Regions from separate parts of the Kistimonas ophiarachnellae genome, predicted to be linked through region 2. Evidence: predicted binding sites of a transcription regulator. Region 2 holds the regulator's gene; each other region holds the start of a gene.
What was found. Region 2 encodes FNR, which switches genes on or off when oxygen is low (the NO sensors DNR and NnrR bind a similar motif). Its sites were predicted from a motif close to TTGATNTANATCAA; they were not measured.
Positions count from the first base shown of each region.

Region 1 (8,138 bases), on a different contig from region 2:
AGAAACGTGTTTTTTGTTGGCTTCTTTCGTCTTGTCCCATACGGGGACAGGCAATGCAGAGCAGTTTTTTGTCGGGGGATAATCGAATAAAGGATATTCCGTCAAAGCTAAGACGAATATGATCAACCGTATCATCCTGAAATCTTTCACCCATAATTATTTCGAAACCATCATTCGTTTCTATATAAATTTTTTGTTTTACTTCAGTAGCATCACTGGACAGAATCTTGTTAATCAAAGCAAAATCCAGTCCAACAGGGAGCTCGGATAAACTGCGTACATCGAGTTTTTTCACAGGAATCCATTCATCATTTTTTGAACGTGCCAAAAACACCTTATCCATATGTTGAGCATCCATTCCTGCAGGATATTGAATCATCATGGCCTGAGAGTCATGAGTAAAATGACATGCATCGACAGTATCTATATCTCCCCCATCAGCATTTTTCAGAAAAACTGCTTTCGGATCACCTTCCGTCAGCGTATCAACCCATGCAGCTGGGTGAGAAAAAACCACGTAGCGACCATCAGGGCTTGACCAGCTTCTTATTGCTGCTTTCAACAATTCTTCTTTTTCTATTCCTGTAGCACACAGCAAATAGATTTGTTTATATAGCAATGTATTATCACGTAACATTTTCTGGAATTTTAAAGCTATATTTTTACTGTGCTCATCTTTGGCTAAGTGACGACTTGCAAATACATCATAATGTACCGATTTTCCTTTAAGGGAGTCTCTGATTTCTTTTGACTCAACTCTCCTGAACGTATCAAGAAAGCAGTGACTGACCATACTTAGCTGCCTGCGCTGTCTTATTGGCAAACAGCGCATAACGTTTTCTAAAAAATTTCCGGGAAGACTCTCAATTGCAACTTCTCGACCAAAAACACTTTGCTCTTTCTCAGCCCCCTCTACCGGACTGTCTGTTGCCAGATCGACTCCTTGTTTATTTATATTTTTCGCGCTTCCTGAAACTGACTGCGCCATCCCCCCCTCCTTACTACAACAATTGATTCATATCATTAATTAAGCGCGAGTAGCTATTGAACAACATCTCAAACAATAACTACCAGGGCACTTTAAAGTAAACTATCACCATCTATGTCACATTACTTCGCAATTAGTTCCTTAAAAAGTATTCAACACACTTAAATTTGTTATTATATATAACAATCAACCCTTTATTATAAAAACTAGAATCATGAACCATGATCTGTTGATCGATTAGCACCCCTGCGTTTTGAGTGATTCATTACAATTAAACTTAGGAAGTCCGCGAATCCATCCGTATGGAAGCGATGCAGAAGTGGCAGGATGGTGCTTTTGCCAGGCATCTCGCAGAACAATACGGGGTTAATGAATCTGCGAGGTTCCCATTGAAAATCACACTACTACATTTTCTTATCTGTAGAGATATCTATGATTTGAGTTCTTTGGCTTTCTGAATAAATTGACTAACGTCATCAGGATTACCGTATAGTACATAAAGCAAAGCGGACACCTCATCATACCTACCCATCTCTGCAATAGCCTTTTTATAAAGAGCATACCGATAATCGTTCTCTGCATCCAACCGTCCTGAACCACTTACCTCTTTCGCTATAGCCTCCCGCAATGCCATTTGACTTGCATGGATCATTAGCCTTAATAAACTATCTTCGTGACCCTCTTCAAAAGCTCGTGTTTCTACTTCGCCCAACGCAAAATAGCCAGCTTCTTTCAATAACTCTTTCACATTTGAATAATAATAACTTCTAAAATCTTCTTTGCTCATGTTGACAAATCGATTCAGCGCCTCTCTTTTAACACCATTGGCAACACATAACATTTTCACATGAATCAACACTTGAGAAACAAGGTCGCGGTATGAATCAGTATCCTGTACCATATCCCTATCAAAACAATTTCGACTCGAAAGAAGTTCAATCAATTCATCATGATAGTGATAAAGCAAATTATTGATTTGCTCATCAGTTAATGATGTGAAAATTTGACATATATCACCACTAAAATAAGTTCGGGTTGCATTTAAGATTTTTTGAAACTCTTCTTCGCATATACGTTTATTTCTCAGCACAAGGAGCGCTAAAGCCATCGCTTTATGGTTTTTTTCGGCTGGACGATTGTAAACGTGAGATCGAGCACGGCCTAAATCTGGCAAGACAAAACAACCATCGTCATGACTTTCACTGTACCTAAGGTTTTCCGGGATAATATTTTCATGGTCTCCACGTTCATTGTTAAATGCCAGCAAATCTTGCGCCAGCCTTACAGCCTTGTTTGCAAATTCCGTATTTGACATTTCCGCGAGCGTATCCGCACTGTCGCTGGCAAGTTCTCCACTTGTACCGATAATAATTCCTGAGGCCTTAGCAGGCGTTCCTGTATCTGTCAGCTCTGAGTGAACCGGCATTCCTGTGTCTGTCTGCACTGAGTTAGCAGGTATTCCTGTGCCTGTCAGCGTGCTCTTGCGTGAAGGGGGAACTTCTGTCGTATTCCTCAACCCCAGTGACCGGCAAAAATATCTGTTCTCGTACTCAGGATGTTGCTGTAAGAGATTTCTGGCAACCTCGATATTGATACGATAACAGCAAATGCCGCCCGCAATAAAAGCACCCATGGCACGGATTACTTTGGAAACCGGATTCCTCTTTTTGTCGCTGCTTAGAGCCCAACTGTAGGATGCGGCTGTCAAGGGAATAAAACTCGACATAAAATCTAATTCCTTAATAAAAAACTCATCTTGAAAACGTACAGGCAACAGCAAAAAAGTCATCTCATCTTTTACCGCTACAACCTGCAACACCGGGGCTTCACAGATGAGTAAATTCAAACCGAAAGACTACTATTTACAGGACAATGCTTATCCCGTGAGAATCAGAGTCTTAACATTGGCTTCAGCCTGAACAGTGTTTTCACCTTATACTTAAGCAATACATCCTGATTGCTTATTCATATGACAATATATTGGTCATTAGGTTTCATCCTGACAGCATGCTAGTGCTATTCGCATGAGAAAAAACGTTCAGGCAGGTCCTCTATGGGATATTGCCATTCTTACCCTTCACGGATAATGACGCCCTCATATCCCTGGTCAATGTAATTGACGGATGCCTCTGCAAGACCCCTTCTCTTTAGAACAGCCCTTTTATGCTTGCCGGAGAGACTCACCCGTTTCATCAACGACCTGAAATTGGTGGTATTAATAACGAAAGATAATAACCAGCTACAGGCTCCAACCGTAGTGAAACAAACGAAAGTGCCCCGAGGTATCACAGGATCATACCCCCCTTCCATCAAGTTTCGTCAACGGCATCCACACAGAACAAATACAAAACCTTACCGTGCGTTTTTGCTGCAGATCAAAATTCCCTGACTTTCTTACGGGTATGATGTGCAGTGGAATGAACTGATATCCGCCCCTTTGCTACAACAAATCACTGCGGACATTCCTGATTGACCTGAAACCTTCTGAAAAGCCCGTTCTTCCCTGAGAGCAATCCATAGACTGCATGAAGAATTTACTGGACAAGGTGCTTCTGTCCCCCTTGAAGCGCCGTAATTTTATGAAATGGGGCGCCGCTGCCGGCAGCGCTGCCATTGTCGCGGGCAACAGCCTGCCGCTGCGTGCGCTGGCCAACACACCAGAGACCACTCCCGCGGAAAAACGCGAAGCGGTGCGTTCCGTCTGGTCTGCCTGCACGGTGAACTGCGGTTCCCGTTGCGCCCTGCGCCACCAGGTCAAGGACGGTGTCATTGTCGCGACCCATACCGACAACACCGGTGACGACGAATACGGCAACCACCAGGTACGTGCCTGCCTGCGCGGCCGCTCCTTCCGCCGCCGGGTATACAACCCGGATCGCCTGAAGTACCCCATGAAGCGGGTCGGCAACCGCGGCGAAGGCAAGTTCGAGCGCATCAGCTGGGATGAAGCGTTTGACACCATCGCTGACAACCTCAAGCGCATCAAGCAGCAGTATGGCAACGAAGCCATCTACCTGAACTACTGCACCGGTACGCTGGGTGGCACCGTCTCCAAATCCTGGCCCCCGGCGGCGACACCTATCGCTCGCCTGATGAACTGCTGGGGCGGTTACCTGAACCACTTTGGCGATTACAGTACCGCACAGATTACCGTTGGCCTGCCCTACCTGTTCGGTGGCAGCTGGGTCGGCAGCAACTGCTCGTCTGACATTGTTAATACCAAACTGATCGTCAATTTCGGCAACAACCCGGCGGAAACCCGCATGAGCGGCGGCGGTGTTGTTTACCAGATGACCGAAGCCCGCGCCCGCAGCAATGCCCGGATGATCACTTTCGATCCGCGCATGACTGACTCAGTGCTGAGCGGCAATGATGAGTGGGTACCCCTGCGCCCCGGTACTGACGCCGCCCTGGTAGCCGGTATGGCCTGGGTCATGATCACCGAAAACCTGGTGGACAAGGCGTTCATCGACCGTTACACCATCGGTTATGACGAAGACAGTCTGCCAGCATCTGCACCGAAGGGTTCCTCTTGGGTATCCTACATCCTCGGCAATGGCCCGGATGGCACGGCCAAGACCCCGGCATGGGCTGCGCGCATCACTGCAGTGCCCGAGAAAACCATCATTCGCCTGGCCCGCGAAATCGCCAGCACCAAACCCTGTAACGTGATGCAGGGCTGGGGTGTTCAGCGCACCACCAACGGCGAACAGGCGAGCCGCGCCATCTGCATGCTGGCAATCATGACCGGCAACGTCGGCATTCCCGGCGGTGGTACCGGTGCCCGTGAAGGCAGCTGGGGCATTCCGTTCGCCAGCTTCCCGACCCTGAGCAACCCGGTTACCACGTCCATCCCCATGTTCCTGTGGACCGACGCCATCCATCGTCACGACGAGATGACCGCCCTGACCGACGGCATCCGTGGCGCCGACCGTCTGAAGGCGCCGATCAAGTTCATCTGGAACTACGCCGGCAACTGCATCATCAACCAGCACGCCGACACCAACCGCACCCACGAAATCCTGCAGGATGACACGAAGTGCGAAATGATCGTGGTCATCGAAAACCATATGACCGCCAGCGCCCGTTATGCAGATATCCTGCTGCCCGACCTAACTGCAGCGGAACAGCCGGACTTCTCCACCAACGGCAGCTGCGGCAACATGGGTTACGCCATTTTCTGTGACACCGCCGTCGAGCCACTGCACGAGTGCCGCTCGGTCTACGACATGTGTACCGGTGTCGCCAAACGTCTGGGCGTGGAAGCGCAGTACACTGAAGGTCGTGACCAGGAAGCCTGGCTGCGCTTTATCTATGCCGAGTCCCGGAAGATCAACCCGGAACTGCCGGACTTCGACACCTTCCGTCAAATGGGTATCGTCAAGCAGACCAACCCGGGCGAACCGCACGTCGAGTACCGTGCGTTCCGCGAGAACCCGGAAGCCAATCCGCTGGCGACTCCGTCCGGAAAGATCGAGATCTACTCCGAACAGCTGGCCCAGATTGCGGCAACCTGGACTCTGAAAGAGGGCGACACCATCCGACCACTGCCGGAATACGTCTCGTCCTGGGAAGGCCACGAAGCGCCTCACAGCAAGCAGTACCCGCTGCAGATGTTCGGCTACCACTACAAGGCACGCACCCACTCCACCTACGGCAACGTAGACGTATTGCGTGACGCCAACCGTCAGGAAGTCTGGATCAACCCCATCGACGCCCAGGCACGCGGCATTAACGACGGTGACATGCTGAAAGTCTGGAACGACCGCGGTGAAATCCGTGTGGCCGCCAAGGTCACCGAGCGGATCATGCCCGGCGTTGTCGCCATGGGCCAGGGCAGCTGGTACGCCCCGGACCGCAACGGCATCGACCGTGGCGCCTGTATGAACACCCTGACGACCCAACGTCCTTCACCGCTGGCCAAGGGCAACCCCCAGCATTCCAATCTGGTGGAAATTGCCAAGGCCTGACGGAGAACTGAACCATGACCCAATACGGATTCTATATCGATACCACCCGGTGTACCGGGTGCAAAACCTGTGAGCTGTCGTGCAAGGACGACAACGACCTGGATATCGGGGTGAACTGGCGTCGTATTTATGAATACGGCGGCGGCAGCTGGGTACAGAACGAAGACGGCACCTGGAACCAGGACGTGTTCGCCTACCACGTATCCATCAGCTGTAACCACTGCGACCAGCCCGCCTGCACCAAGGCCTGCCCCACCGGCGCCATGCACAAGCGGGAACAGGATGGCCTGGTGGCCGTGAATGCCGAGGTATGTGTCGGCTGTCGTTACTGTGAAATGGCCTGCCCGTACGGTGCACCCCAGTTCGATCCCGAGAAGAAGCTGATGACCAAGTGCGATGGCTGCTTCGACCGTGTGGAACAGGGTCTGCAGCCGATCTGTGTCGGTTCCTGCCCGCTGCGTGCGCTGGAGTTTGGCCCCATTGACGAGCTGCGTGCCAAGTACGGCGACCGTGCCGACATCGCGCCGCTGCCGGATTCCGGCATGACCAGACCGAACCTGGTCATCAAGGCCAACCGCCACGCACGCCCGACCGGTGACACCACCGGCCGCATCCTGAATGTCCGGGAGGTGTAACCATGCACGAATTATCCCTGGTTTTCTTCACCGTCCTGGCACAGTGCGCGGTCGGTATCTTCCTGGTGCTGGGCTGTCTGCAGTTCGCCAGCTTTGGTCAGCGTGACCGCCTGCAACTGCTGAGCCGGCTGCAGATCGCCTCGCTGGTAATCCTCGGTGTCGCCGGCCTGGCCGCGGGTACTCACCTGGGTCAGCCGCTGCGTGCATTCAATGTCATCTTCGGCCTGGAACACCTGTCGCCGCTGAGCGCTGAGATCCTGACTACCAGCCTGTTTGGCGGTGCCGCGTTCACCTTTATCGCCGCCACCCTGCTGAACATCCTGCCTGCTCTTCACCGTTTGGTGTTGCTGGGCGCCATGGCGCTGGGTATTGCCCTGCTGCTGGCGATTGCCAACGTCTACACCCTGGCCACCGTGCCCACCTGGAACACCGACTGGACCGTCTTCCAGTTTGTGATGCCTGCAGTGGTACTGGGTGTGATGGGTGCAGCGGTACTGGTCCGCAGCCAGTCTGACCGGATGGGCCTGTTTGCACGTCATGCTGACAAGGCACTGTCCACCATCGGACTGATTGCCCTGGCGGTGATTGCCACTGGCTTTGTGCTTTACCTGTTCTGGCTGGGTCAGCTGTCCACAGCGATCGACCCGTTCATGGTGAAGGACTACCATCACAGCCTGCTGGCCGCCCGCTTTGGTCTGCTGTTCCTGGGCGTCAGCCTGTGGATCGTGCCGGCCATGCGTGGTTCCAACACCTGCGTTCGCCTGCCTGCTGTTGGCTTCGTGCTGGTATTGGCCAGTGAACTGATGGGTCGTATCTTCTTCTACGACCTGCATATGTTCAGCACAGGACTGTAATTGCTCGACAACCTCCGGCTTCGCCGGAGGTTTATATCACACACTAAAAACTGTGATAGAAAGACACGCGTTTATGCATACAGCCGCCCGAGAATCACGACTCTTTTGATCAAACAAAAAGAACTATCACTAACAAAAATTGTCTTAATTAAACACAATCCTTAAAACATCCAATACAAACTATCGCAATTTGGAACAAGGGAAGGTAAAAAACATGCCTGCCAGAAATATAAGCAATAGAACCCAGCATTCCGCCGCAGGAAAACATCAGCACAGCTGTCACAACGAGGCAGTAAAATCCCGAACAAGAAAAATAAAAACTGGCAAAAAGAGTCTGACCCCCTATAAAAAACGGAAAATAGCCACAGCAAACATATCAAAAGCAACAGATCTAGATGCATTGATTGTCCTTATATTATTTAGCATCCTTGAACACATAGGCTTTTTTTATCTATTCCCGGGAAGTAAAGAATACTTAATTTCAGAGCCGCTGATCTGGGGAGGCAAGGAAAGAAAAACAAAAGACATCCAAAAAGGCATGATGGCGTTATGGAACTCCTTCAACACACCTGATTCCGTTTATATTCTCATATATCCAAACCCCGGACACGGCCATGGGCAGCATGCTGCCCTTGTGCTTGGTTCAACCCGGAACGAATCTGTAGAGAACGCTAAAAACTATGTCAGCTGG
Region 1 is NZ_BAAJPA010000008.1:96,287-104,424, reverse strand. Features, by position in the region: gene AC27K1_RS11660 (hypothetical protein) at 1-988, opposite strand, end outside; gene AC27K1_RS11655 (hypothetical protein) at 1,419-2,834, opposite strand; gene AC27K1_RS11650 (DMSO/selenate family reductase complex A subunit) at 3,514-5,958, shown strand; gene AC27K1_RS11645 (DMSO/selenate family reductase complex B subunit) at 5,973-6,593, shown strand; gene AC27K1_RS11640 (dimethyl sulfoxide reductase anchor subunit family protein) at 6,596-7,447, shown strand; gene AC27K1_RS11635 (hypothetical protein) at 7,662-8,138, shown strand, end outside.
Region 1: AC27K1_RS11650 (DMSO/selenate family reductase complex A subunit) is a predicted target of FNR. The motif match lies at 3,354-3,367, and genes of this name have one in related genera.

Region 2 (8,138 bases):
GGTTCGGGAGGCGACATGGCTGTCCGCCTCCCTGCAGGGGTCAGCTGGTGTAAATGGGACCGACACCAATGCTCCAGAGGACAACCGTGATGGCCAGGATTGCGACGAATACAACCAGGGCAATACAAAGAATGGAACTGGCGAAGACGAATCCCTGTTCTTTGCTGATATTCATGAACACGGGCAGTCCGGAATAAAGCAGGTAGGTAGACCAGCTCGCTGCCATGAGGCCAACCAGCATCATAAGCCAGAGGGACGGATAGAGTCCGATCAGACCTGCCAGGAACAGGGGTGTTGTGGTATAGGAGGCAAAGGTGACGCACTGGCTGATGGTGGGAAAGCAATCATAGGTCTGTGCCATCCAGTGAATCGCCCGACCCATAACATAGACGCCGGAGAGCATGGCCAGGTAGGCCAGCAGGGCCATGGAGGCGGCGCTGTCAGGGGTCAGGCGGACAACCTCCTCGCTGCCGGCAAGGGACCATCCGGTCACGGTTGTGCCGAAGTAGGTGCAGATGGCGGGAATCGCCGCCAGCACAACCACGTTGGCCATATAGGTTTTGATGACAGAGGATTTTTCCTCACGGATACTGCGCCATTCCCGGTCAGGATGCGTGAATAATCCCCAAACATGAAGCGCCATGATTCTGCCTCCTTGCCAGTCGATCAGGGAAACCCTGGACTGCTCATGAGCTGGCTTGTCTGTTTTGGTTTTGAGTCAATTGTCAATACTGCTAACAAACAGTAGAACAGGCAAGGCTCCGGATAGCAATAGTCTGCATTGTATGGAAAACTGTTTTATCTCCTTAATATTAATATAAATGCTAGAGGTGCTATGTCGGCGAAGCAGGGATTAGGCAAGATGGCAGCGGTGCTGCTGTTGTTACTGGTATTGAGTGTTTTGCTGGTTAATTCTGTTCTCAATCAGCGGGCGGAAAGTGCTGTGACAAAGGTTGTTGTGGTCAATATGCCAGTGATAGAAAGTGAAATGCCGGATTTTGGCGATATCAAGGATGTGAAAGCAAAAAAGGCTGCATTTTTTGGCTATATGATGCCCATCGTTGAATCCGAAAATGCAAAAATAGCCGCTGATCGTGTTCGTATCAAGCAAATGTCCGGGCAGCCATCGTTGAGCGAAAAGGATAAGGCGTGGTTGGCCGGTATTGCGAAGAAATACCGTCTGAAACCGGCAGAAGGATTCAGCCCGCAATGGTATTCAGCCCTGCTGGATCGTGTCGATACGCTGCCTGTTTCGCTGGCGCTGGCACAGGCTGCCAATGAATCGGCCTGGGGAACATCCCGTTTTGCGCTTGAGGGCAATAATCTTTTTGGTCAGTGGTGTTTCAGCAAGGGCTGTGGGCTGGTGCCTGCACAGCGCAATGAAGGTGCAGATCATGAGGTCAGAAAGTTTGACTCTGTCTCCGGTTCGGTGGCGGCATATCTCCTGAACATCAATACCCATCCTCAGTATTCGGACCTGCGAGCCCTGCGAGCCGAGGCTCGGCGCAATCATCAGGCGGTGACCGGGCTGTATCTGTCCCCGGGGCTTGTGCGTTACTCCCAGCGGGGTGAGGCCTATGTCCATGAGCTGATGGCGATGATTACAGGTAACGGGCTTGAAAAATACGATGTGGCGCTCACGGATCATGACAGTCCGGGGGCTGGCTAAATCAAGAGAATGGTTGAATAAAATAACGGGGAGGGAAGCCCATGCCAAGGTTTTTTCTCACGGGCATCATTATCTGGTGCATGGCAGGTTTCAGTGTTGCGGCACCGAAAAGCGAGTATTGGGCACTCTGGGATCGGAGTAATGAAAATAATAGCGTAAGCGTGTCCCATGTCGAATGGCAGCGCTTGCTGGATGCATACCTGAAAGAGACACCGGAAGTCCGGTTGTTCGATTATGATCGTGTGTCAGCAGGGGATCGCGCCAGCCTTGATCATTACCTGGCCTATCTGGCAGGCATTGATCCCAGGGGATATAGCCGCCGTGAACAAATGGCTTACTGGATTAACCTCTACAATGCGCTAACGGTACGGCTGATACTGGATCATTATCCGGTAAAGTCCATCCGTAAGCTGGGTGAAGGCTTTTTCAGTTTTGGCCCATGGGATGATGATGTCGTCACTGTGGCGGGGCAGCGGTTAACCCTCAACGACATTGAGCACCGCATATTGCGACCGATCTGGAAAGACAGGCGAATCCATTATGCGGTGAACTGTGCCAGCATGGGGTGTCCTGATTTGGAGGCTGCTGCTTATACCGGTGCTAACGTGGATAGGTTGCTGGATAGTGCTGCAAGACGGTTTATCAATCAGGCTAAAGGTGTGAGGTTTGAGGGTGGAAGCCTGTACCTCTCCAAAATTTATGATTGGTACGCAGTCGATTTCGGAAGCCATCAGGAACTGATGTCACACTTGCATCAGTATGCGCATGGGAAAAGCAAAGAACAGCTGGCGGCTTTCAAGGGGCGGGTTCGTTACGATTATGACTGGGATCTGAATGATACTGGTGGCCGTTAATTCAATATAAAAAAGGGGCGCATATGCCCCTTTTTTCATCAGGCCGGTAAATCCATGATGTTCACCGGTTTAATGATTGTATCTTCTGTCTCGCTGTCTTCATCGTTGTCCGCAGTAAACTGAAGCGGGAAAGTTTCCCGGTCAAACGCTGTATCTCCGTCCTCGACCGGCGTGCCCCGAGGTACAAGGTTGCTGAAATCGTAGAGCCTGTTATCTGCCAGGTGAGAGGGCGCGACATTGGTCACTGCCCTGAACATGCTTTCAATCCGGCCCGGGAAGCGTTTATCCCATTCAGTCATCATACCCTTGATAGTCTGGCGCTGGAGATTGGGCTGGGAGCCGCACAGGTTGCAGGGGATGATCGGAAATTCCTTCAGTTCGGCAAACCTGGCTATATCTTTCTCCCGGCAGAACGCCAGCGGACGAATAACAATATGTTTGCCATCATCACTGATCAGTTTGGGAGGCATTGCCTTGAGCTTGCCGCCATAAAACATGTTCAGGAACAAGGTTTCCAGGATGTCTTCCCGGTGGTGTCCCAGGGCGATTTTGGTGGCGCCGAGCTCTGTGGCTGTACGGTAAAGGATGCCCCGGCGCAGGCGAGAGCAGAGTGCACAGGTCGTTTTGCCATCGGGTACCTTGTCCTTGACGATGCTGTAGGTGTCTTCTTCTATGATGCGGTATTCCACGCCGAGGCTGGTCAGGTAGTCCGGCAATACGTGCTCAGGGAAGCCTGGCTGCTTCTGGTCCAGGTTGACCGCGATGACTTCAAACTTGACCGGTGCATATTTCTGCAGATTGAGCAGGATATCGAGCATGGCGTAACTGTCTTTACCGCCAGACAGGCAGCACATGATGCGGTCGCCATCCTCGATCATGTTATAGGCGGCAATAGCCTGACCGGTCAGACGGCGCAGGCGTTTCTGCAGCTTGTTGAAATTGACTTTTTCGCTTCGGGTCTCAATCTGCATACGGTCAGGGTACTTGCTAGTGTCAGTGGACAAACCGTGAAGAACAGAAATACCGTTCTTGTGATCACAGTGATGAAAGTTCGCAGCATTATAAAGACCCGGGCGCAAATAATCAGGTATTCATGACCGCAGGCTCTCGCGGTTAATACATACGTTGCCTTATGGGGAGGGAGGGTTATTGAATGCCTGCCATGGGCGCTTTGACAGGATCGGCTTTGCTAGACTGTTGGGCTGGCTTGATGGGTTGGTTTCTGTGTTGTATCTGCTGTTGAAGGTCATGATTCAGATCAAGCGGAATTATTGGCAGGCTGACTAGAATAGGGTGTTGGGGGAGATGATCATGTTACCTACAGAGGGAGTCGAATGAGCAAATACGAGGAGTTTCGCCAGCGGCTGCAGGCGCGGCAGGATGAGCTGGAGCGGCGTGTCGCCAACATTACCCGCGATGTGACCCGCAAGGCCAGTGCTGACTGGTCGGAGCAGGCCCAGGAACGAGAGAATGACGAGGTGCTGGATGCGTTAGGCAATGAAGCTGTTGCTGAACTACGCCTGATCCAGAAGGCGCTGGAGCGAATCGAGGAGGGTGACTACGAAATCTGTGCCGGGTGTGGTGCTGATATTCCGATGGCACGACTTGAGATCATGCCCTATACGGATCTCTGTGTGAAATGTGCAGAGAATAAGGAGTAGGCCGTCGCTTGATGACGTCAGGCCGCTACCGTTTTACCCAGGATGAGGTGGTTGTAGTTTTCAATAAATGTTTCCGGTAAGTGGCTGTTTTCGCTCTGGTAATGTTCCTGCCAGATGGATGCCAGCAGTTGTGGGTCGCTGGCAGTGGCCGGGTCATCAATGTTTACGTCGGCACTCAGGTAAACCATCCAGGCTATCGCTGTCGCATAGCTGAGGTTGGTGGCCAGTTCCGCGTGTGGGTGTAGCAGAAATTCCCGTTGGCTGGCCAGGCCTCTGACTTTGCTGGCCAGTTCATGTTGATTATAAAGGAAGGTGTCCCAGATTCGGCGGTGGGTTTCCGGACTGATCTGGTAAATGCCAAGCGAGGCATGGTTGGCAAGGTGTAAGTGGGAGCCGAGTCCGGATTCCACCGCTGCGGTGCCCAGTAGCAGGTTTTCTGCCAGCGGTGACCGCATGTCGAGGTGGTCTAGCGTGGGTTGGACGACATACTCCCTGAATTCGTCTGCGCAGATTCCCATGGTCTTCAGGCTTCCCTGCCTTAAGGTTCTATAAACGGGGAATCGGCGGTAACGCCAATAGCTTGATCAATAGCTGCACAGACTGAAGCTGGGTATGCCTTCCGCGTCGAGGCGTTTTGAGCCGCCCAGTTCCGGGAGGTCGATGATAGCGGCTGCCTCAACGGGCTCAGCACCCAGACGGCGACAGAGCCGGGCCGCAGCGCAAAGCGTTCCGCCCGTGGCAATCAGGTCGTCAGCCAGTAGTATGCGATCACCCTTTTTCAGTGCGTCGGTATGGACTTCGAGTGCGGCGGAACCGTACTCAAGCTCATACTCTTCGCGAATCACGTCATAGGGCAGTTTGCCGGGTTTTCTGAAAATGACCAGCGGCAGACCCAGTTTACACGCCAGCGGTGAGCCAACCAGGAAACCACGGGCATCCAGGGCGCCAATATGGGTGATATCCTGACCCCTGTAGCGTTCTGCCAGGGTGTCAATGATCATCTGTGTCCCTTGAGGGGACTGAAACAATGGCGTGATATCGCGAAATGTCACGCCGGGTTCGGGCCAGTTGGGTATGGCCCGAATCAGGGAGTGGAGCAGTTGCTGGTCAAAAACCATCAGGGCCAATCCTGCGGAGGGTTACTGGATGTTGACAATGTCCTGGTGTTCAACAAGTTTGCCACCGGCCAGGGCGCACAGTTCCATGGCGCTGGTGATCTCAATCTCTTTGCCGTTGGCGTTGATCAGGCCGTTTTTCTGGAAACGGGTGAACACGCGGCTGACGGTTTCAACCGCCAGGCCCAGGTAGTTGCCCATTTCGTTGCGGGACATCGACAGGCGGAAAGACTGTGATGAAAAGCCGCGACGACGGAAACGGCTGGCCAGGTTGATCAGGAATGTGGCAATCCGCTCGTCCGCGTTCTTCTTCGACAGCAGCAGTTTCATCTGCTGGTCTTCGCGGATTTTGCGACACATGATGCGCATCAGCTGGCGCCGCAGCTCCGGGTAGTCGTCAGACAGTTTTTCCAGGCGATCAAACGGGATCTCGCAGACCATGGTGGTTTCAATCGCCTGGGCAGACACCGGATAGGCCTCTGTATCGAGACCGCTCAGTCCCACCAGCTCACTGGGCAGGTAAAAGCCCGTGATCTGTTCTTCGCCTTCGTTGGTGGCCGTGTAGGTTTTCAGTGCGCCGGAGCGTACTGCGTAGACACTGTGAAAGGGATCGCCTTCGAGAAACAGGTGCTCGCCTTTTTTCAGCGGACGTCCTCGCTTGATGATCCTGTCGAGTTCATCAATATCTTCAATTTTCAGCGCCAGTGGCAGGCAGAGCTGACTCAGGCTGCAGTCTCTGCAGGCCACATGAGTCACTTGCCGCACATTCAGCTTGGACACCATACAGAAGAACCCCTGTGAACCGGTGGGTGTAAAAGTCGTTGCGGCGGTATTGTAGGGGATTCTCCTGACAAGTTTAAGACTGTGAGGATACGTATCTGAATGTTTCTTGAAAAAAGGCCGGTTTCAGTGTTCGTTGGTACATGAAACCGGGGGGGGGGGGGAGGTTAATGGACTGGTTCAGATGACCCGTGAGAATCGTTGAACTTCCGCCACCTGCTGATAGGCGTCAAACTGCATGCAAATATTACGGATCAGCAGTCTTCCCCGGGGTTCGACAACAATGCCGTTTTTGTCCAGTCGAATGAGGCCGTCTGCCGCCATTGGGGACAGCTTGTTGAGTGCATCGGCAAAGTAGTCCTGGAAACGGATGCCGAACATCGTTTCGATATGACGGAAGTCAAGGTGGAAGTGGCAGATGAGCTGGTTGATAACAGCGCTTCGGATGCGGTCATCTTCATTCATCAGTAAGCCACGACGAATCGCCAGATGGCCGTTGTTGATACGGCTGGTGTACTCTTCCATGTTCGCATGGTTCTGGGCGTAGACATTGCCAATTCGGCTGATGGAGGACACGCCCATGCCAATCAGGTCACACTGGCTATGTGTCGTATATCCCTGGAAGTTCCGGTGCAACGAGCCTTCTTCCTGCGCCAGGGCGAGATCGTCATCTGGCAGGGCAAAGTGATCCATGCCGATGTATACGTATCCGGCGTCCAGTAGCCGGTTGATGGTATTTTCGAGAATGGCCAGTTTTTCCTGCGGATTGGGCAGGTCTTCATTGTTGATGCGCCGCTGAGGCATGAAGCGGTTAGGCATGTGGGCGTAATTGAAGACGGAAAGACGATCCGGGCGGATGTCGATGATTTTGTCGACCGTTTTCATGAAGCTGGCGCAGCTCTGGAAAGGCAGACCATAAATAAGATCAATGTTGATCGATTTAAACGTCAGTGCGCGGGCAGCATCAATGACATCCCGGGTCTCTTCTTCGCTCTGTACCCGGTTGACTGCCTGCTGAACGGTTGGGTCGAAGTCCTGTACGCCGATGCTGATCCGGTTGAACCCCAGCGAGCGCAGGTGGCCGATCACGCTCCAGTCTGCTTCCCTGGGGTCAATTTCAATGGAGTAATCTCCCAGGTCACCGCAGGTCAGGTTGAAATGCTTCGCGGTTTTGTCCATCAGCGCCTGCATTTGGGCCGGGTTCAGGAAGGTGGGGGTGCCGCCGCCCCAGTGGAGTTGTTCCACCGTCTGGTTATGACCCACCAGGGCGGACTGCATTTCAATTTCGTGAAAGAGTGCCTGCAGGTAAGGTTCGGCATGCTCGCGGCGTTTGGTGACGACCTTGTTGCATCCGCAGTAGTAACAGACCTTGGCGCAAAACGGGATATGGAAATAAAGCGACAGTGGGCGCCGGGCGGTGGCGCTGTCGGCGGCGGCTGCATGGTACGCTGCAACGCCGAAGTTATCCGAGAACTGCAATGCGGTCGGATACGAGGTGTAGCGAGGTCCCGTCTGATCATAGCGTCTGATCAATTCGAGATCCCATATCAGTTCACTGGCCATGCTCATTAACCCTGATCTTGTAATGTATCCGGCCCTATCCTGAGATGATTGTCGTATAGAATAGGCGTGCTTCGGATAGTTGCCGGTTATTTTGCGCAGCCGTATTGCACAAAATACTGATTGACAATTCTAGTTGTGTGGTGATTTTCCGAGTTGATATGTATCAAGAAGGTTTCAAATAATGTGCCGCAAGTGCTGGGACAGGGCGGAAAAATCCTGTCAGATGTCAATTGCCCATACAAATAGCATATTTACACGGAGTTTACGGTGAAATGTATAGCATCGTCCATTGGGGAAAATCTGTCGGAAATAGACTAATCACAATGAGGTGTACCGGATTGATCATTGGGTTAGCTGCTATCCTCATGATCGATACGTGATTAAGACGGGCAGGTAAACCGCATCTTTAATTCAGGTTTTGACCCTTGAATCCTCCATTGAGACCTGCTGAATGCATGAATTTATTGCTGGATTACCCAAGGCTGAACTGCATGTG
Region 2 is NZ_BAAJPA010000019.1:62,963-71,100, forward strand. Features, by position in the region: gene AC27K1_RS19545 (Yip1 family protein) at 41-643, opposite strand; gene AC27K1_RS19550 (glucosaminidase domain-containing protein) at 836-1,669, shown strand; gene AC27K1_RS19555 (DUF547 domain-containing protein) at 1,711-2,523, shown strand; gene ttcA (tRNA 2-thiocytidine(32) synthetase TtcA) at 2,562-3,494, opposite strand; gene AC27K1_RS19565 (TraR/DksA family transcriptional regulator) at 3,858-4,184, shown strand; gene AC27K1_RS19570 (hypothetical protein) at 4,202-4,702, opposite strand; gene AC27K1_RS19575 (adenine phosphoribosyltransferase) at 4,769-5,302, opposite strand; gene fnr (fumarate/nitrate reduction transcriptional regulator Fnr) at 5,324-6,082, opposite strand; gene hemN (oxygen-independent coproporphyrinogen III oxidase) at 6,260-7,642, opposite strand; partial or broken gene add (adenosine deaminase) at 8,094-8,138, shown strand, end outside.

Region 3 (8,138 bases), on a different contig from region 2:
CAGTACGAACTTGAACCACTTGGCGTAGGACACACGACCGATGGCCAGACCACCCATGACCACACCGGAAGTCGGGGTCAGCAGGTTAACGACACCAGATGCAGACTGGTAGGCAGTGATAACCAGGTCACGGCTCACGTTAGCGAAGTCAGCCAGCGGCGCCATGATCGGCATGCTCAGTACCGCCAGACCAGAGGTAGACGGAATGAAGAAGGACAGTACGACCTGGATCCAGTACATGGCGTTGATGAAGATGACTTCGGACAGACCGGACACCGCGTTCTCAGACCAGAACAGGATGGTGTCGGTGATGTTACCGGCGTTCATGACCACCACGATACCGCGGGCAATACCGATAACGAAGGCAACACCCAGCAGGTCACGTGCACCGTCAACGAAGGTGCCGGTCAGCTCTTCTTCGCTCAGGCGGCCGATCAGACCGATCAGGATAGCGCTCACCAGGAACAGGGCGGACATTTCAGCCATCCACCAGCCGGCAGAAGACACACCCCAGATCATCACACCGAAGCTGGCCGCGAACAGTACCAGGATCAGCTTGCGTGCGCCGGTCAGCTCGATACCTTCTTCACGGTTCTTCAGGAAGTATTCTTCGTTGGATTCCTTCATGTCCGCAACCAGGGACAGGGAAGGATCCTTGCGGACTTTCTCAGCGTAACGCATCAGGAAGCCGGCAGTGATGATGAAGCCGATGACCAGGATGGCGATACGCATGCCCATACCGTCAGTGAACGGTACGTCAGCCGCGTTGGACGCGATAACGGTCGCGAAGGGGTTGATGGTGGAACCCAGTACACCGATACCGGCGCCCAGCAGAACCACGGCAACACCGGTGACGGAGTCATAACCCGCCGCGATGATGACCGGAATCAGCAGCATGTAGAAAGGCAGTGTCTCCTCAGCCATACCGTAAACGGTACCACCGGCTGCGAACAGCAGCATCAGGGCAGGAATCATCCACATTTCCTTGCCTTCCAGCGCGGAAGTCACCTTGGCGATACCGGCGTCGATAGCACCGGTCTTGGTGACTATACCCAGGAAGCCACCAATGATCAGTACGAACAGGGCCACGTCGATGGCGCCCGCTTCGTAGCTTGCAGGATCAAAGAAACCGGCGATAGGCGCCATGACCACGTCGGAGAAACCCTGCGGGTTTGCATCAACCAGGTGGTAGGTGCCGGATACTGGTACTTCCTTGCCCAGCTCAGGGTTCATGACACGGTCATATTGACCGGCGGGGACGATATAAGTCAGTGCCGCGACGAATACAATGATCGCCATTAGCACCGTGTAGGCTGAAGGAAACTTGAATTTGCCCATAGAGTGCAGTCCAGTCGGGGAGTTGTGGTTGTGTTGGAAAAAACGGGGGTCATAATAAGGATTTAACCCGTGCTTATACTGATCTATGTCAGACTTTGCTCGGCTTTTATACGACAAATGGCATAAATACCCTGCAGATTGCCCTTCTTTTTATGATGATTTTCTGAGCATTATTGCCGGTTTCACCTACCCTTACGCAGACGACAACTACAGGCTTTCACCTATAAAAAAGCCCGGCTATTAACCGGGCTTGCGGGTGTGTTTCACCATGCCTCACAGGGTGTTTAACTGAAACATGGCCTGTTGCTGCTGACGCCGCCGTCGTTCAGGCGGTACCGGACGTTCAGCGGCATAAAATACCGCGACATCGTCATCATGAAGGTGGGTTAACGGACGGATGACGCCGGATTCGACGCGATCATGAATTTGCGCCTGCAGCGCTTCGTGGGCGGGTAACTTCTCAAGATTGACAAAAACATAGCCCGCCTGGCACATCACTACCGGCGCAAGCTGGCTGCGCATATCGCTGATCACCTGTTGCAGGTCGATTGGTCGCATGACTGCCTCTCCCGCTTATGCTCTATTAAAATCCCTGTTTATTTGTCTTTTCCCTCAAGAACATACTAACCCATCTCGGTTTTTACTTACAGCGATACACAAGCAACTACAACGAATAAAATCCCGCTCAGGAAGAGCGGGAATAATGCAGCATACAAATCAAACGTGTGTATTTATTTAATGCTTAACCAACAACACAGTTATCGTTTACTTTCCTTACACGACTTGCGCAAGCAAAGAAAACAAAAGCGCCTATGGCCGCCACAATACCGACTGGATAAGCAACATTTGCCTCCATTGCCAAACCTTCAGGCGCCATAACGATATACGTTACACAAACGGCTGTCATAAACGTTGCCGGCAAACTCACAAACCAGTGACTACGCCCGTTACGCACCATGTAAACGGCGGATGTCCACAACACAATGGTTGCCAGCGCTTGATTTGAAAACGCGAAGTAACGCCAGATAATGGTAAAGTCGACCAGTGTTAACAGATAGCCGGTAACAAATACCGGGATAGCAACCAATAAACGATTACGGATATTTGTCTGGGACAGGTTAAAGATATCTGCAAAAATCAGGCGGACACTCCGGAACGCAGTATCACCCGAGGTTACCGGACAGGCAATCACGCCCAGCACCGCCAGCATCCCGCCGAAGCCGCCCATCAGGCCGACAGAGACTTCATTGACCACAAGGCCGGGGCCGCCTTTGGCCAGCACCTCGTTCAGGCCGGGAATGCCGTTCGGGAAAAACGTCATGGCAGCCGCTGCCCAGACCAGCGCAACAACACCTTCCGCAATCATTGCCCCGAAAAACACCGGGCGACCATAGGATTCATTTTTCACACAACGGGCCATCAGTGGCGACTGTGTGGCATGGAAACCGCTGATCGCACCACAGGCAATGGTGATAAACAGCATCGGCCACAGGGGCAGACCACCAGGATGGGCAGAGGGTGTACCCACTTCCGGAATTTCCCAGTTGCCAAACACCAGGGCACCGCCAATACCAACGGCCATGATCAGCAACGCCGCACCAAACAGGGGGTAAATCCGCGCAATGAGCTTATCCACAGGTACCACTGTGGCGATAAAGTAGTACGCCAGAATCACGGCTAACCAGAAGGTCTTATTCGCAAAAATGCCCTCAAAACCCAGATTACTCAGAAGACCAGCCGGGCCGACCATGAAAACCGTACCCACCAGCAACAGCAGGACAATGGAAAACAACCGCATCACCTGCCGGGTTTTATCGCCCAGGTAAATGCCGACAATCTCGGGAATACTCTTTCCTTCATGCCGGATGGAGAGCATGCCGGAAAAGTAATCATGTACAGCACCGCCAAAAATGCAGCCGAACACAATCCATAAAAATGCAGAGGGACCATAGAGCGCACCGAGGATGGCGCCGAAGATCGGTCCAAGACCGGCAATATTCAGAAACTGGATCAGGAAAATTTTGTACCAGGGCAGGGGCACATAGTCGACACCATCGGTCTGGGTCACTGCCGGTGTCGGACGATTGGGATCCACACCAAACCATTTTTCAACCAGGGCACCATAAATCAGGTACCCGACCACAAGGGCGACCAGGGAAACGAGGAAACTTATCATGGACAACTCCGGGGGAAGGACATGGGGTAGGACGGGGATAGCAGACAAAGACGTTACATTTTAACGCTGACCCACCCTTTCAGTTCCTTGACCCGAAGCAATGGGGGAAGGATTTTTTACTGCGGGATGCCTGACTCCGTTTATTCGACAAGCGTTCGCCCAATCCAGTGACCGGCAGCTTTTCCTGCCCCGGTCAGGCACCAGACACTGTTTTTACGGCATGACGCCTTCGTATCTTTGCGCACCAATCCATGACGACGCAGCTTCAGGCGAATCATCCGCATTGCTGTTTCAGAAAAACGGAAAGCATCCGCCGCATGCGCCTGGGGGTATTGCCCCAGTACCTGCTGGCAAAAACGCGCTTCCAACATGGCAAACAGTGACTGTTGAATACGGTCTTCATTGCACGATGGCGTCAACGAGCAACGAAATGCTTCATACACATCAGCCCAGCTGAGTGACACGTTCTGTGAGACCAGGTGGCAATTGCCATGTATATAGACATGACACTGGATACTGAATTCCTGGTATTCCTGCAACCAGTCAAAGTCCCTGTTAGTGGCATCATCAGGCTCCGCCGTGGCAGTCGCATGACAAACTGGCTGTATGGTTATGCTATTGCGTGTTTTCCCGGGCGCCGGCGTTTCAACGGTGATTCGCGGCTGAGTCTTCGACCAGCCCGGCGCCGGGTGATCCGCCACAAATGCAGGAAAACCTGCAGCGATGGTTTCCGGCAGCGCATCAATATGATGCCAATTCACCGAGTGATGGCGCTTCAACAAAGCACGCAACGCACGCACTCGTCCTGATTCTTCCGCTGACACGCCAGATTGCGAGATGACATCTTCGTCCAGAAGCGCACAAAACACCGGTTTGTCACGCATCAGGGCATAGGTAAGTTCCTGATGCTGAATGCTGACGCCTGTTGCCGAACGTTCCCCATAACAGGCATTACCGGCAAAGAGCAGATAATCACAACTGTTGATCAGGGCTTTTCTGCGTCCCCAGTTATCGCCATCGTCAATGCGTGATTCATTACCCTCGCGCAGATCCCATAATGCCGGACAAACGGGCATGCAGTGAGAGGCCAGTACGCCATGCAGGATGGCAGTATGCTCTGGCGAGACCGGCCTGGCCGTGGAACTGATATAGACGCGGTAAATTCTGTCCTGCACTGACCTCGTGCCCCCTCTACAGTCAAACGTCAGAAGCGGATCTGAAAATGCTGTATTTATGATATGACGTGATTATAACGGCAAAATTTATTCCATACTCCCCTAAAAAAACGCGAAAAAACCAGCCTCTGCTAGACTGATTGCCATATTTTTGCCTCGTCACATCCTCAATTCCTGAACACATCGTTTGCAAAAAGGTCTAAGTACATGAGGATTTTCTGGTTTTACCCGGCCCGGCGCCAACAAAGCCCAGCTCCGGCAAGGAGGTACCATGACAGTATTGATCAACAACTTCAACGCCATACTATGGGGTTATTGGCTTGTCTATTTACTACTTGGCGCGGGCGTCTATTTTTCCCTGCGCAGCGGACTGATTCAGGTCCGGCACTTTCCCCTGACTCTTCGTTTGCTTCTGCATAGTAAACGCACCGGAAATCAGAGCAATATCTCATCCTTCCAGGCCCTGTGTACCAGCCTTGCCTCCCATGTAGGCACCAGCAACATCGCTGGCGTGGCCATCGCCATTCACCTGGGCGGGCCCGGGGCCGTGTTCTGGATGTGGGTGACCGCGATTTTAGGCATGGCCACCAGTTTCGTGGAAAACACGCTGGCCCAGGTGTACAAATCCAACAACTATGACGGCACTTTCCGGGGCGGCCCGGCCTTCTATATTGAAAAAGCGCTGGGCTGTCGCCCCCTGGCAGTTGTCTTTTCCGTGTGCATGGTGCTGTCCTTCGGGCTGTCCTTCAATGCAGTACATTCCAACTCCGTAGCCTCCGCACTCTCTCATGCCTTTGCATTTCCGGAAATGTTCGTTGGACTGTTGCTCACACTGATGACCGCACTGATCATTTTCCGGGGACTTAGGGGGATTGCCCGTTTCGCCGAACAAACGGTTCCGTTCATGGCCACCATATATGTTCTCACGGCAGGCATGGTGATGTTCCTTTACCACGATCGCCTGATTGATGTCTTCCGGCTGGTGATTCAAAGCGCGTTTGGTTTACAGACGGCAGCAGCCGGCGGTATGGGGTATATGGTGTCCCAGGCGATGCTGCAGGGCATCCGTCGCGGCCTGTTTTCCAATGAAGCCGGTATGGGCAGCAGCCCTAACATTAATGCGGTTACGGCGCCGTCACCCAATCACCCTGCGACCCAGGGACTGATCTCCATGTTCAGCGTCTTCACCGATACCATTTTGATCTGCACGGCCACGGCTATGCTAGTGCTGCTCTCTGGCGAATACCTCAATGCCGATGGCGTCACAGGTATTGCCCTGACACAAAATGCCCTCAGCAGCGCCGTCGGCGAGTGGGGTAAGCCGTTTATCGCCTTTATCACCATGTTGTTTGGCTTCACGTCCATTGTCGCCAACACGTATTACGGTGAATCCAGCCTTCGTCATATCAGGGACAACCGGCGTTTGATTCTCTGGTACCGCTGCATTGTGATTATGATGGTGTTCTGGGGGTCTTTCAGCAGCCTGCCTGTTGTCTGGTCACTGGCGGATCTGACCATGGGTGTCATGGCGCTGATCAATCTGGTAGTGATTGTGCTGTTATCTGGCACCGCCTTCGCCTTGTTGAAAGATTTTGAACAGCAATATAACAACGGGATCGAAAAACCGGTCTTTAACCGCAAACAGTTTCCGGAGCTGGATAAAGCCATGGATCAGGATGTCTGGCCCGTGCCGGAAAACAATTCCTGTGATCAGGAACCCAATAACGACGATGATGATCCGATGATGCAAGAATTCAGTGACATGGAAAAGCTCTGATAACAGCGCCTTCATCTGGTAAATATGACGATTTCGTACCACTAACAGAATTTTTTTTTGCCCGTCGCCCCAATACGGTAAAAACGGCTTAACCCGGTAATCCTCTACATTACCGGGTTCCCACCCTTATAAAACCAACAAGGCACATAAGTATAATCACTAAGGGCAATACGGTATCACGGCAATTTCCTCAATCCGCTTGAGCGGTACTATCGACTTCCGAACGATTATAAACACCTTAAACAACCACAAGAGCCGTTATATGAGTAACTTGATTGCCGTTTTGAATGGCGTAATTTGGGGCAAGCTTCTCGTCGGTCTTCTGCTTGGGGCTGGTCTGTATTTTACGTTTCGGAGTCGCTTTGTGCAGATCCGCCGCTTTGGCTTCGCCATCAAAACCATGATGGGCAGCCGGGCCAAGGACGAGCACCATCACATTTCTTCTTTCCAGGCTTTCTGCACCAGTCTGGCTGCCCGTGTCGGCACCGGTAACCTGGCAGGTGTTGCTGTTGCCATTTTCATGGGTGGTCCCGGCGCCGTGTTCTGGATGTGGATGATTGCCCTGCTGGGTATGTCCACCAGCTTCGTGGAAAACACGCTGGCGCAGCTCTACAAATCCAACAACCACGATGGCACCTACCGTGGTGGCCCGGCTTACTACATTCAGAAAGCCCTGGGACAACGCTGGCTGGGTATCATTTTCTCCTGTTCCCTGATCGTGGCGTTTGGTTTTGCCTTTAACAGCGTCCAGTCCAACTCTATTGCTGCTGCCATGGTCGTTTATGAGATTCCGCCACTGGCTGTCGGTATCGTTCTGGCCATTATTTCCGCACTGATCGTATTTGGCGGCATCCGTTCCATCGCCCGCTTCGCGGAGATGGTTGTGCCCTTCATGGCGTTGATGTACCTGGCACTGGCCGTGGTTGTCATGCTGCTGAACATCACCGAAATGCCTGCGGTACTGTCTCTGATCTTCAAGAGCGCCTTTGGTATTGAAAGTGCTGCCGGTGGTGGTGTCGCTTACCTGATGAAGACCGCCATGGAACAGGGTATCAAGCGTGGCCTGTTCTCTAACGAAGCCGGTATGGGTAGTGGTCCGAACGCCGCAGCAACCGCAACACCGACTCCGCACCACCCTGCCACCCAGGGCATCATGGGTATGCTGGGCGTGTTCGTAGACACCATCGTGATCTGTTCTGCGACTGCGGCCATCATCCTGGTATCCGGCCAGCTGAACAGTGGTAATGAGTTGACCGGTATTGCCCTGACTCAGGCAGCGCTGTCCAACGAAATTGGCGGCATCGGTAACCACTTCATTGCTTTGGCCATCCTGTTGTTCGCGTTCACTTCATTGATCGCTAACTACTACTACGGTGAATCCAACCTGCGCTTCATCAAAGACAGCAAGGCCGTTTTGATGGGCTACCGGGCACTGTTTCTGGCTATGGTTATCTGGGGAGCGATTGGCGAACTGCCCGTAGTATGGTCCTTTGCCGATCTGGCCATGGGCGTCATGGCACTGATCAACCTGTCCGTCATCCTGCTGCTGGCAGGTCAGGTCTTCAAGGTACTCAAGGACTTTGACGACCAGGTGGATGCTGGCCTGACACCGACATTTGACCGGAAGAAGTTCCCGTTCCTGGATAAGACCATGGATCCGGATGTCTGGAAT
Region 3 is NZ_BAAJPA010000010.1:18,273-26,410, reverse strand. Features, by position in the region: gene AC27K1_RS13475 (YfcC family protein) at 1-1,338, opposite strand, end outside; gene AC27K1_RS13470 (hypothetical protein) at 1,612-1,896, opposite strand; gene AC27K1_RS13465 (carbon starvation CstA family protein) at 2,081-3,514, opposite strand; gene AC27K1_RS13460 (DUF4062 domain-containing protein) at 3,655-4,689, opposite strand; gene AC27K1_RS13455 (alanine/glycine:cation symporter family protein) at 4,961-6,466, shown strand; gene AC27K1_RS13450 (alanine/glycine:cation symporter family protein) at 6,729-8,138, shown strand, end outside.
Region 3: AC27K1_RS13475 (YfcC family protein) is a predicted target of FNR. The motif match lies at 1,417-1,430, and genes of this name have one in related genera.

Region 4 (8,138 bases), on a different contig from region 2:
ATGGGGATACTGCTTGATACGAAGTTGGGGTTCCGGAATCCCTACGGATTCCAGTAGTTCAATCGCGCGTCGGTAAGCCTCTTCCTTACTGACATCAAGATTAGCCAGAATGGTTTCAACCAACTGGGTTTCTATGGTCAGCAACGGATTCAACGACGTCATTGGATCCTGGAAAATAAAACCGATGCGCCGTCCGCGAATTTTTCGGATCGCTTCTCCACGCAAACCGCTAATATCCTGACCGTCCAGCACCACACGGCCACCGGCGACCCGCCCCGGCGGACTCAGCAAAGAAATAATGGCATTACCAATGGTGGATTTACCTGCACCGGATTCGCCGACAAGCCCCAGGATTTCACCTTTCCCGACGGTGAACGACACATCCTGCACAGCAACGGCCGTACCGTGTCGCGACGGAAATTCGATACGCAAATCCTTCACGTCCAGCAAAGACATGCATTCCCCCTGGTGCTCATTGTTTGTATTTCGAAATTTAGTTATGAGCAGGCGACCGGTCCGGTGACGGTACGAAAAATCAGGCTATATCGACCGACAGACAGCCAGAAAAAAGACCAGAGACAGGACCAGTCGCATACTTCTCTCTTGGACTGGAACCCGAATATAACAGGATGTAATGCGTAGTCAAACGAATGGTTATAGGTGTTATTACCTAGTTATCGTTTTGTAAGGGGTTGGCCATAAAAGGAATATTTCACAAAAAACAGGCTTACTCAGATCATTCATCCTCTTTTTTCATATTCCACGTTTTTTTACACTCATCGCCCGAGAGGCTTAGAGGGGTTATTCATCGAGTCATAAACAGGTGATATCTGAGCAAAAAATACCATTACTTCCCTGAAACTTAAGCATCACAGCCAGGCCAGTCAATTTGAAGACAAGGCCATAACCGCTCCCATTGTTTTTCTTTGACACGTTGCGTGAAGAGAGCCGGTCTCGGATTACGCGCACACATGGATACACGCAGCGACCAGTTTTCCGCCAGCCCATAGGGGGCGGTAAAACATAACTGGTTATCTTGTATCAGGCGAACCCCGACACAGGTTTGCGTTTCAACCCAGTGGGCAATCCCGTCACTGGCATTTTGAAACGGAAGCAAACCATGTTTGAGATGCATACGGGCCTGATTCCTGACTTCCCATTTCACATCAGGGCAAAGTTCAAGAAGATGTGCCTCAAAACCCTGTTCGCTTTCCGGGCGCGTATCATCCGGATCAAAATACACAAGGTCGACATCATTGAGTAGCGTAGCGCCTGAACGCTGATGCAGATGATCCCAGATCGCATTACGCAAAAAACCGGCGCCAATAAACCAGTCTGGCAGCATGAGTGACCGGGCTGCTTCCAGACAGCGCATCCTCAGGCTGTCCTGACGAATTAACGCCGCTGTCTGCTGCTCCCACCGCGTCATGATGGCTCCCTGATACATACAAAAAAGCCGCAGGCATCATCCGACACCTGCGGCTGTTGTTCGATCATCCTGCCAGCTCAGACTCAGGCAGACCGCTCCTGGACAGTTACCGGCGCCAGGGCGCCGCCGAAACAGCGGATGGCGATCTTACGGCAAAACTGCATGTAAACACCATAAGGCCGCGCCAGGAATACCAGGCCACCGATCTGGCCGATACAGGCAGCCACAATCTGGTTTGCTGAGGCACCGGTGCTGGCCACCAGCAAAATGTAAACCGGAATCTGGAACAGTACGAAAGCCACAATATCGAGAAACAGCCGGCGGAAAAAACCACCCTCTTCCACACGCCCTACCCGTAACAGCCAGTCACGGAAGACACCATAAGGACGTGCAATGGCTGCGTTTACTGGAATACTCAGCAAACGGGATTGCAACGATTGTTCAAAACTCAGACCGGACAGGCCAATTTCAATGGCCATGCCGGCAACCATGAAAAAGGTAATCATGGCAAAGGTATCTGCCAAGGTTTCCCGCCGCTTGGTAGTCATCACATTAACCCTGCGAAAAAAAGCTACAACGCCCGGCCCCTGAGACCGGAATCCCTTTCACAAAATGTGTTGTCAATATCGCCCGAACGGGCACGCCAGAAATGGCCTGTCGTAGAAGGAGCCACCGTCGTGAGGATCGACAGCGTGTATTTCATACTTCTTGATGACGCAGGCACTGTAACGCTGCACTAGGCACTTCGCAATAGAGAAAATGGGCAGTAGTGATAATTAATCCTTAAAAAACGCATGCCTAGTGTTTTAGTAATTTTTCAAGCACTTAAAACAGCACTTTTATCATTTTTTGATTACTTTTAAGTTTATTTCGCTAAACAAAAAAGACGGTATCCGTATCAATCACATTCCCTATGATCGAAATCAAGCGTGTATCAATTCAAGCACTGCTAGAATATCGCGCACCCGAGTACCGACAGGTTTATATAACCGGTTAACTGCCTCTCTATTTCGCCCAGCTTCCGGAGTCCGCCATGACAGCCCCAACCTTTCAGCAACGGATCACGACCGCCCTGGACGCTGTACGACAACAACGCCCTTTGGTGCATAACATCACCAACAAGGTGGTCATGAATTTCACTGCCAATGGTCTGCTGGCACTCGGTGCGTCTCCCATCATGGCTGATGCCATTGAAGAAACCGTTGATATGGTTGACCTGGCGAACGCACTGGTGATTAATATCGGCACACCCAGCGCACGCACCGGCATGGTCATGAAATGCGCTGTCAGCCATGCCCATAATACGGATAAGCCCTGGGTGCTTGATCCTGTTGGCGCCGCCGCCACCCGTTTCCGCCTTGAAACGGCAAGGCTGATGCTTGAGTACCGGCCCAACGTGGTACGCGCCAACGCATCAGAAATCCAGGCGCTATATACCGGCGACTTAGGCGGAAAAGGCGTTGACAGCACCGATACACCGGAAGCGGTCGAATCACTGGCCATGACCGCCGCCCGGGCCTGGCAAACCACCATCGCCATCACCGGCGCCACGGACCTGATCACCGACGGCTACAAACAGGTCCGTCTGCACAATGGCCATCCGATGATGACCCGGGTAACCGGCACAGGTTGCCTGGCCACCGCCCTGACCGGCGCCTTTCTTGCCGTCGAAGCCGATGGCCTGACCGCCGTGACTGCCGCGCTGGCCGTACTGGGCATCGCTGGGGAACGAGCTGCAGACAAGGCCGCCGGGCCCGGTTCACTGCACAGCCAATTACTCGATGAACTTTACCTTCTGACACCGGACATTCTGAACCAGCATCTCAAATTGGAAGAGCAATAATGCCATTACCTGAAACACTTCGCCGGATACCCCATCCACCGGTCGCCTGGCTGTTCAAGCCGCTGCAGGTGATTCCATGGTCACTGCGCAACCGCCCCCTGGCACAGGCGCTGAACCACACCTTTCGGGAACCGCTGTCTGAGGGGGATTTTGACTGCCTGGAAGATCACTGGCTGCAACTGTCAGTCACCGACGTTGAACTGGATTTCTACCTGACAGTCATTGATGAAAAGCTCGTGCTGGGCTCGCCCCGCCCCTGTGACGTAACCATTCGCGGAAAGAGCAGCGCCTTCCTGGCACTGGCTTCACGCAGGGAAGACCCTGACACCCTGTTTTTCCAGCGTCGGCTGGTAATTGAAGGCAATACCGAACTGGGTCTCGCCATCAAGAACATGCTTGATGGCATTGATCTTGATCAGCTGCCACAGCTGGTTAAGCAATTGCTTCAGACCAGTGACCGTCTGGTGTCACTGGCCAGCTAACCAAAACACCAGCACCTTGTCAGGACAAGGTGCTGTTCATCCCCGCCTGACCAAACCAGTAACCGTTACATTGATCAACGGACTGCAGCGGTAACTGACCCGTCAATTCGGACGTCATGGATTCGCGCAGTTTCTGAACCAGTTCACCGGTACCGGTTTCCCTTGGGGAGATGCGCATGGCGTCCACCCCAATCTCTGCCATGTTTTTCCATTGCGGCAACAGGTTGCTACACAGGCCTGACTGTGTCTGTATCCCATTCAGGGTAAACAGACGCTCCCCTTCCTGACTGAAAACAGCCAGCCCATCCGGATGATCCAGACAGCGGAACTGGCAGTCATCCTTGGGCAGGTCATAGGCTCTGGCCGTAAAACAACGTGCTGACCAGGCTAGTGGCAGATAACCGTAACTGAAGACTTCTGTCGTAAATTGTTCCCGGATACCTAAGTCATCCGCTTGATTCAGAATGGATGCCAGCGCCTCACCGGACAGCTCGACCGGCATCACCCAGCGCTGCAGCCCTGCATTGACCATCTCGCGTAGTGTATAGGCGTTATAAATATTGATGGCCGGCCCTGCCACAAACGGCACGCCAGCTTCTGACAATAACTGGATAGCCCCGACATCATTGGCTTCGACCAGAAACTCGCCATTGCTGCAGATTTTGCGCAGGGATGCCAGTTCGGAAGCCGCTTCGAGCAAAGTCAGCGTTGACAGGACGACCTCTTTACCTGCTGCTTTCAAGTTGCGGGCTATCCCCAGCCAATCATCCAGCCGCAACTCCCGGCGCTTGGCGCAGACGGTTTCTCCCAGGTAGATACGATCGACTGGCCAGCCTTCCGCTTCCCGGTAAAAATCCAGTACGGCCTGCTTTTTCCAGAAAGTCAGTACCGGCCCCAGTGTAATTTCCATAACAGATCCTTGACCGTGTTGCTTGAGGGGCATTATTGCCAGGCACGCTGATAGGCGCCCAGGGTTGTCTGACTACCTTCAGACAGATGGGACAGTGAGCGCATCCACTCATCTTTCGGCTGATAACCTGTGGGATTGCTGCGGTAGCTGTCCAGCGCCTCACGCCAGACACGGGTCACTTCAGCCGTATAGGCCGGGCTGCGCTGTCGGCCTTCAATTTTGACAGCGGAAACGCCCATCCGGGTCAATTCCGGAATCAACGCCAATGTGTTCAGGCTTGTGGGCGCTTCCAGTGCATGGCAGGTCTTTCCCTGCACCGAAAAGCGTCCCTTGCACAGGGTGGGATAGCCGGCATTTTCACCGGCCTGGTAACGATCAATAAGCACATCGTTCAACCGGGATTCGAGCCCATTGGCGGTTTCAGACCAGCGAACAAAACGCGCAGGCGAGCAGGCGCCAACGGTATTAGGGGATTCTGCCGTCAGGTAAGAGGACAGGTAGCACCGCCCCTCTGACATGATGCACAAACTGCCAAAGGCAAACACTTCCAGCTCGACCGGACTTTTTTCGGCCAGTGCTGCCACCTGTTTAACGGACAACACTCTGGGCAATACCGCACGCTTGATGCCAAACCGCTGTTGATAAAACGAGAGGCTGGCAACATTGGTTGCCGAGGCCTGAACGGACAGGTGGAGGCCAATATCAGGATGGCGCTCCCTGGCATAGCCGAGCACGCCCATATCAGCCGCAATAATGGCATTGACCCGTAAATCCGCAGCCATATCCACGGCCCGCTCCCAGCGTGACCACCCCGCAGGCTGCGGATAGGTATTGATCGCCACCAGGATTTTCACCCCCTTCATCCTGGCGTATTCAAGCGCCTTCACCGCCTTGCTCTCATTGAAATTCAAACCGGCAAAGTGACGGGCATTGGTGTCGTCACGAAAACCGATGTAAACCGCATCCGCACCGTTATCAACGGCAGCCTTGAGGGCCGGCAGGCTACCGGCAGGGCAAACCAGCTCCATGTTTCACTCCATTGTTCTTAAGCGAAGCATGGTAGCGGGCTATCCCGGCAGAAACCTTGACCCTTATCAAAGACGGGAAACCCAAATACTGACATCCAAAATAGTGGCATATCACTTGCTTAATCGTTGATAACGAATGCTATGACCAGTAACAAGAGGAAACAAAGAAGAACATAACGGCTACACCAATACGTCGCTACCCCGATTAAAGTCAAAGAAACGTACCGAAAGAGAGAGCAAGGAGCCAATCATGGGATTACGAAAGCTATTCAATGTTGATGAGTTGTCCAGCCGACTGGCGGAACATGTCATGGCATCCACAGAAAGCCATACATGGCGCGAAAACCTGATGCAGGAAGGTATCTTTGAAAATACGGAAATCGGTCAGTTAAGCGAGCGCGAACTGGCATTAATTCAACGCACTTTACTCACGACCCGTTTCCGGACCATGAGTGAAGATCAACTGCTTCAGGCAATGCAGCAATACAGACTGCCCTGGCGCGTTGACCTTGAAGCCGAGTATTCTGCAGCAGCCGTCGCCTATTGAGCGACGGCCCCCTGCAAGGCAGGCTCAAGCGAGAAGGTTTCCATCACTGAATAACGAGCACCTTCAGGCGTCAAGTCACTGCGTATCAAGGCGATGTCCCGTACGGTGAGATGAAAGCCCGGCAGGCGCCAGACAGACATGGACAGTCGTTGCGTATCTGTTGGAAATCTTGCCAGGGTGACATGGGGCCTGAAGTGGCGGGACTGACTCGGGATTCCCGCGGCAACCGCCAGTTCATCACATAATGTATAAAGTCTTTCCATCACTTTGCCCGAATGCACCATAAGCGCCATAACGCGCGGGTGATTGGTGGAAGGAAAGTAGTTGACCTCTCCGGTCATGCAGCGAAAACCATCGACATCCTGCAGGGCCTCATGAAGCCCCTGAGAAATCTGCTGTAACTGATCTTCCGTGCAACTGCCCAGAAAGCGCAGTGTCAGATGATAATCCTGTGGTGCCACCCAGCGCAGCGTCTCGACCAGATCCTCACCAACATGGTGACGGGCCTTTTTATAGAGTGCTGCAGAAACATCCAGAGGCAGGCGATAGGCGATAAACGCCCGCACCTTGCCGGAATTCCCTGCTTTCATATCGTAAACCGCCTGATCGGATCAGCCGCCCCAGTGTTAACGGGCTCTCAATAACAGCTGATACACGTTTATAGTTTTCTGCCTGCAGATCAGCCCGGAATCGTTACCGCCTGTTTACTGCGGGAGTCGATGACGATTCTCCGCCAACTCCCTAAACACACGTCGATTGACTTTCAGTCCGCCACTCATCATTTCTGCAGGCCATGGATATATCCGTTCTGGCATTTTAAAGCGCACAAGGCGCAACGCAAGTCCTGAACGTAAACAATTCAAATTATCATCCGGTGTATCACTGTCAACAAAGGCCACTGGCCGATGACCAAACTCCCGGTCAGACACAGGCACTACGACCGCCTGACGAACACCGGGCAGAGCTAACAATGCCTTTTCAATCTCTTCCGGCTGGATATTTTCGCCACCCGAGATAAACATATTGTCGCGTCTTCCGGTCACTACCAACTGACCGTCATCGGTGAAATAACCCAGATCTCCCGTAGCAAACCAGCCCTCTTCAAGCGACAGATCACATTGACCGCCATTCTGGTAATAGCCTTTGAAGAGCACTTCTCCGCGAACCTGAATTTCTCCCTGGTGACTGATTCTGACCTGTCGATACGGTAAGGGCTGACCGGACGTTAGCCGCTGGTCATCAAGAAAAACAGGCGTTCCTGTACAGGCTTGGGAACTGGACTCCGTCAAACCATAGCTGGTCAGAATATGAATACCCTGCGTCTTGACGTCCGCCACCAGATCAGACGATACATAACCACCGCCCATCAATATGACCTTGAGCGCTGTGTCTGACAACAGCACATTCTCAGTGCGTAATAGTCTGAATAATTGAGTGTTTACCAGAGACAAGTGTGTCACAGGGAATTGATGCAATACCTGCTTCATTGCCATTTCCGGTGCCAGGACAATGGCAGCCCCTGCCACAAGACATCGGATAACTATGGCATACCCCCCAACATGAAACAGAGGTAAAGACAGTAACCAGGCATCATGGCTGCCCAATGGAATCTTTTCCTGTGATCCCACGGCACTGTAGTAGTGATTCCTGTAGCAATGACCTGCCGCTTTTGCCTTACCTGAACTACCGGATGTCAGAATGAGGTCACACAGGCGCTCAGCATCTAATGCTATATCTTGCAATGCGGCTGCAGGATTATTAGGCGAGACAGTTTGAGGATTCACAAGTGCGATTCTGGCGACTCCAGACAAGGAAAGCCCCTGCAAACACACACTGTCCTCTATAAAGCAACCATCGCAATCCAGCGAATTCATCAAATCTTCAAGCTGCGCTGAAGGA
Region 4 is NZ_BAAJPA010000014.1:118,858-126,995, forward strand. Features, by position in the region: gene AC27K1_RS17300 (dipeptide ABC transporter ATP-binding protein) at 1-456, opposite strand, end outside; gene AC27K1_RS17305 (nucleotidyltransferase family protein) at 863-1,429, opposite strand; gene alaE (L-alanine exporter AlaE) at 1,513-1,977, opposite strand; gene thiM (hydroxyethylthiazole kinase) at 2,463-3,272, shown strand; gene ubiT (ubiquinone anaerobic biosynthesis accessory factor UbiT) at 3,272-3,754, shown strand; gene AC27K1_RS17325 (U32 family peptidase) at 3,774-4,664, opposite strand; gene ubiU (ubiquinone anaerobic biosynthesis protein UbiU) at 4,697-5,692, opposite strand; gene AC27K1_RS17335 (hypothetical protein) at 5,943-6,239, shown strand; gene thpR (RNA 2',3'-cyclic phosphodiesterase) at 6,233-6,829, opposite strand; gene menE (o-succinylbenzoate--CoA ligase) at 6,944-8,138, opposite strand, start outside.
Region 4: ubiU (ubiquinone anaerobic biosynthesis protein UbiU) is a predicted target of FNR. The motif match lies at 5,749-5,762, and genes of this name have one in related genera.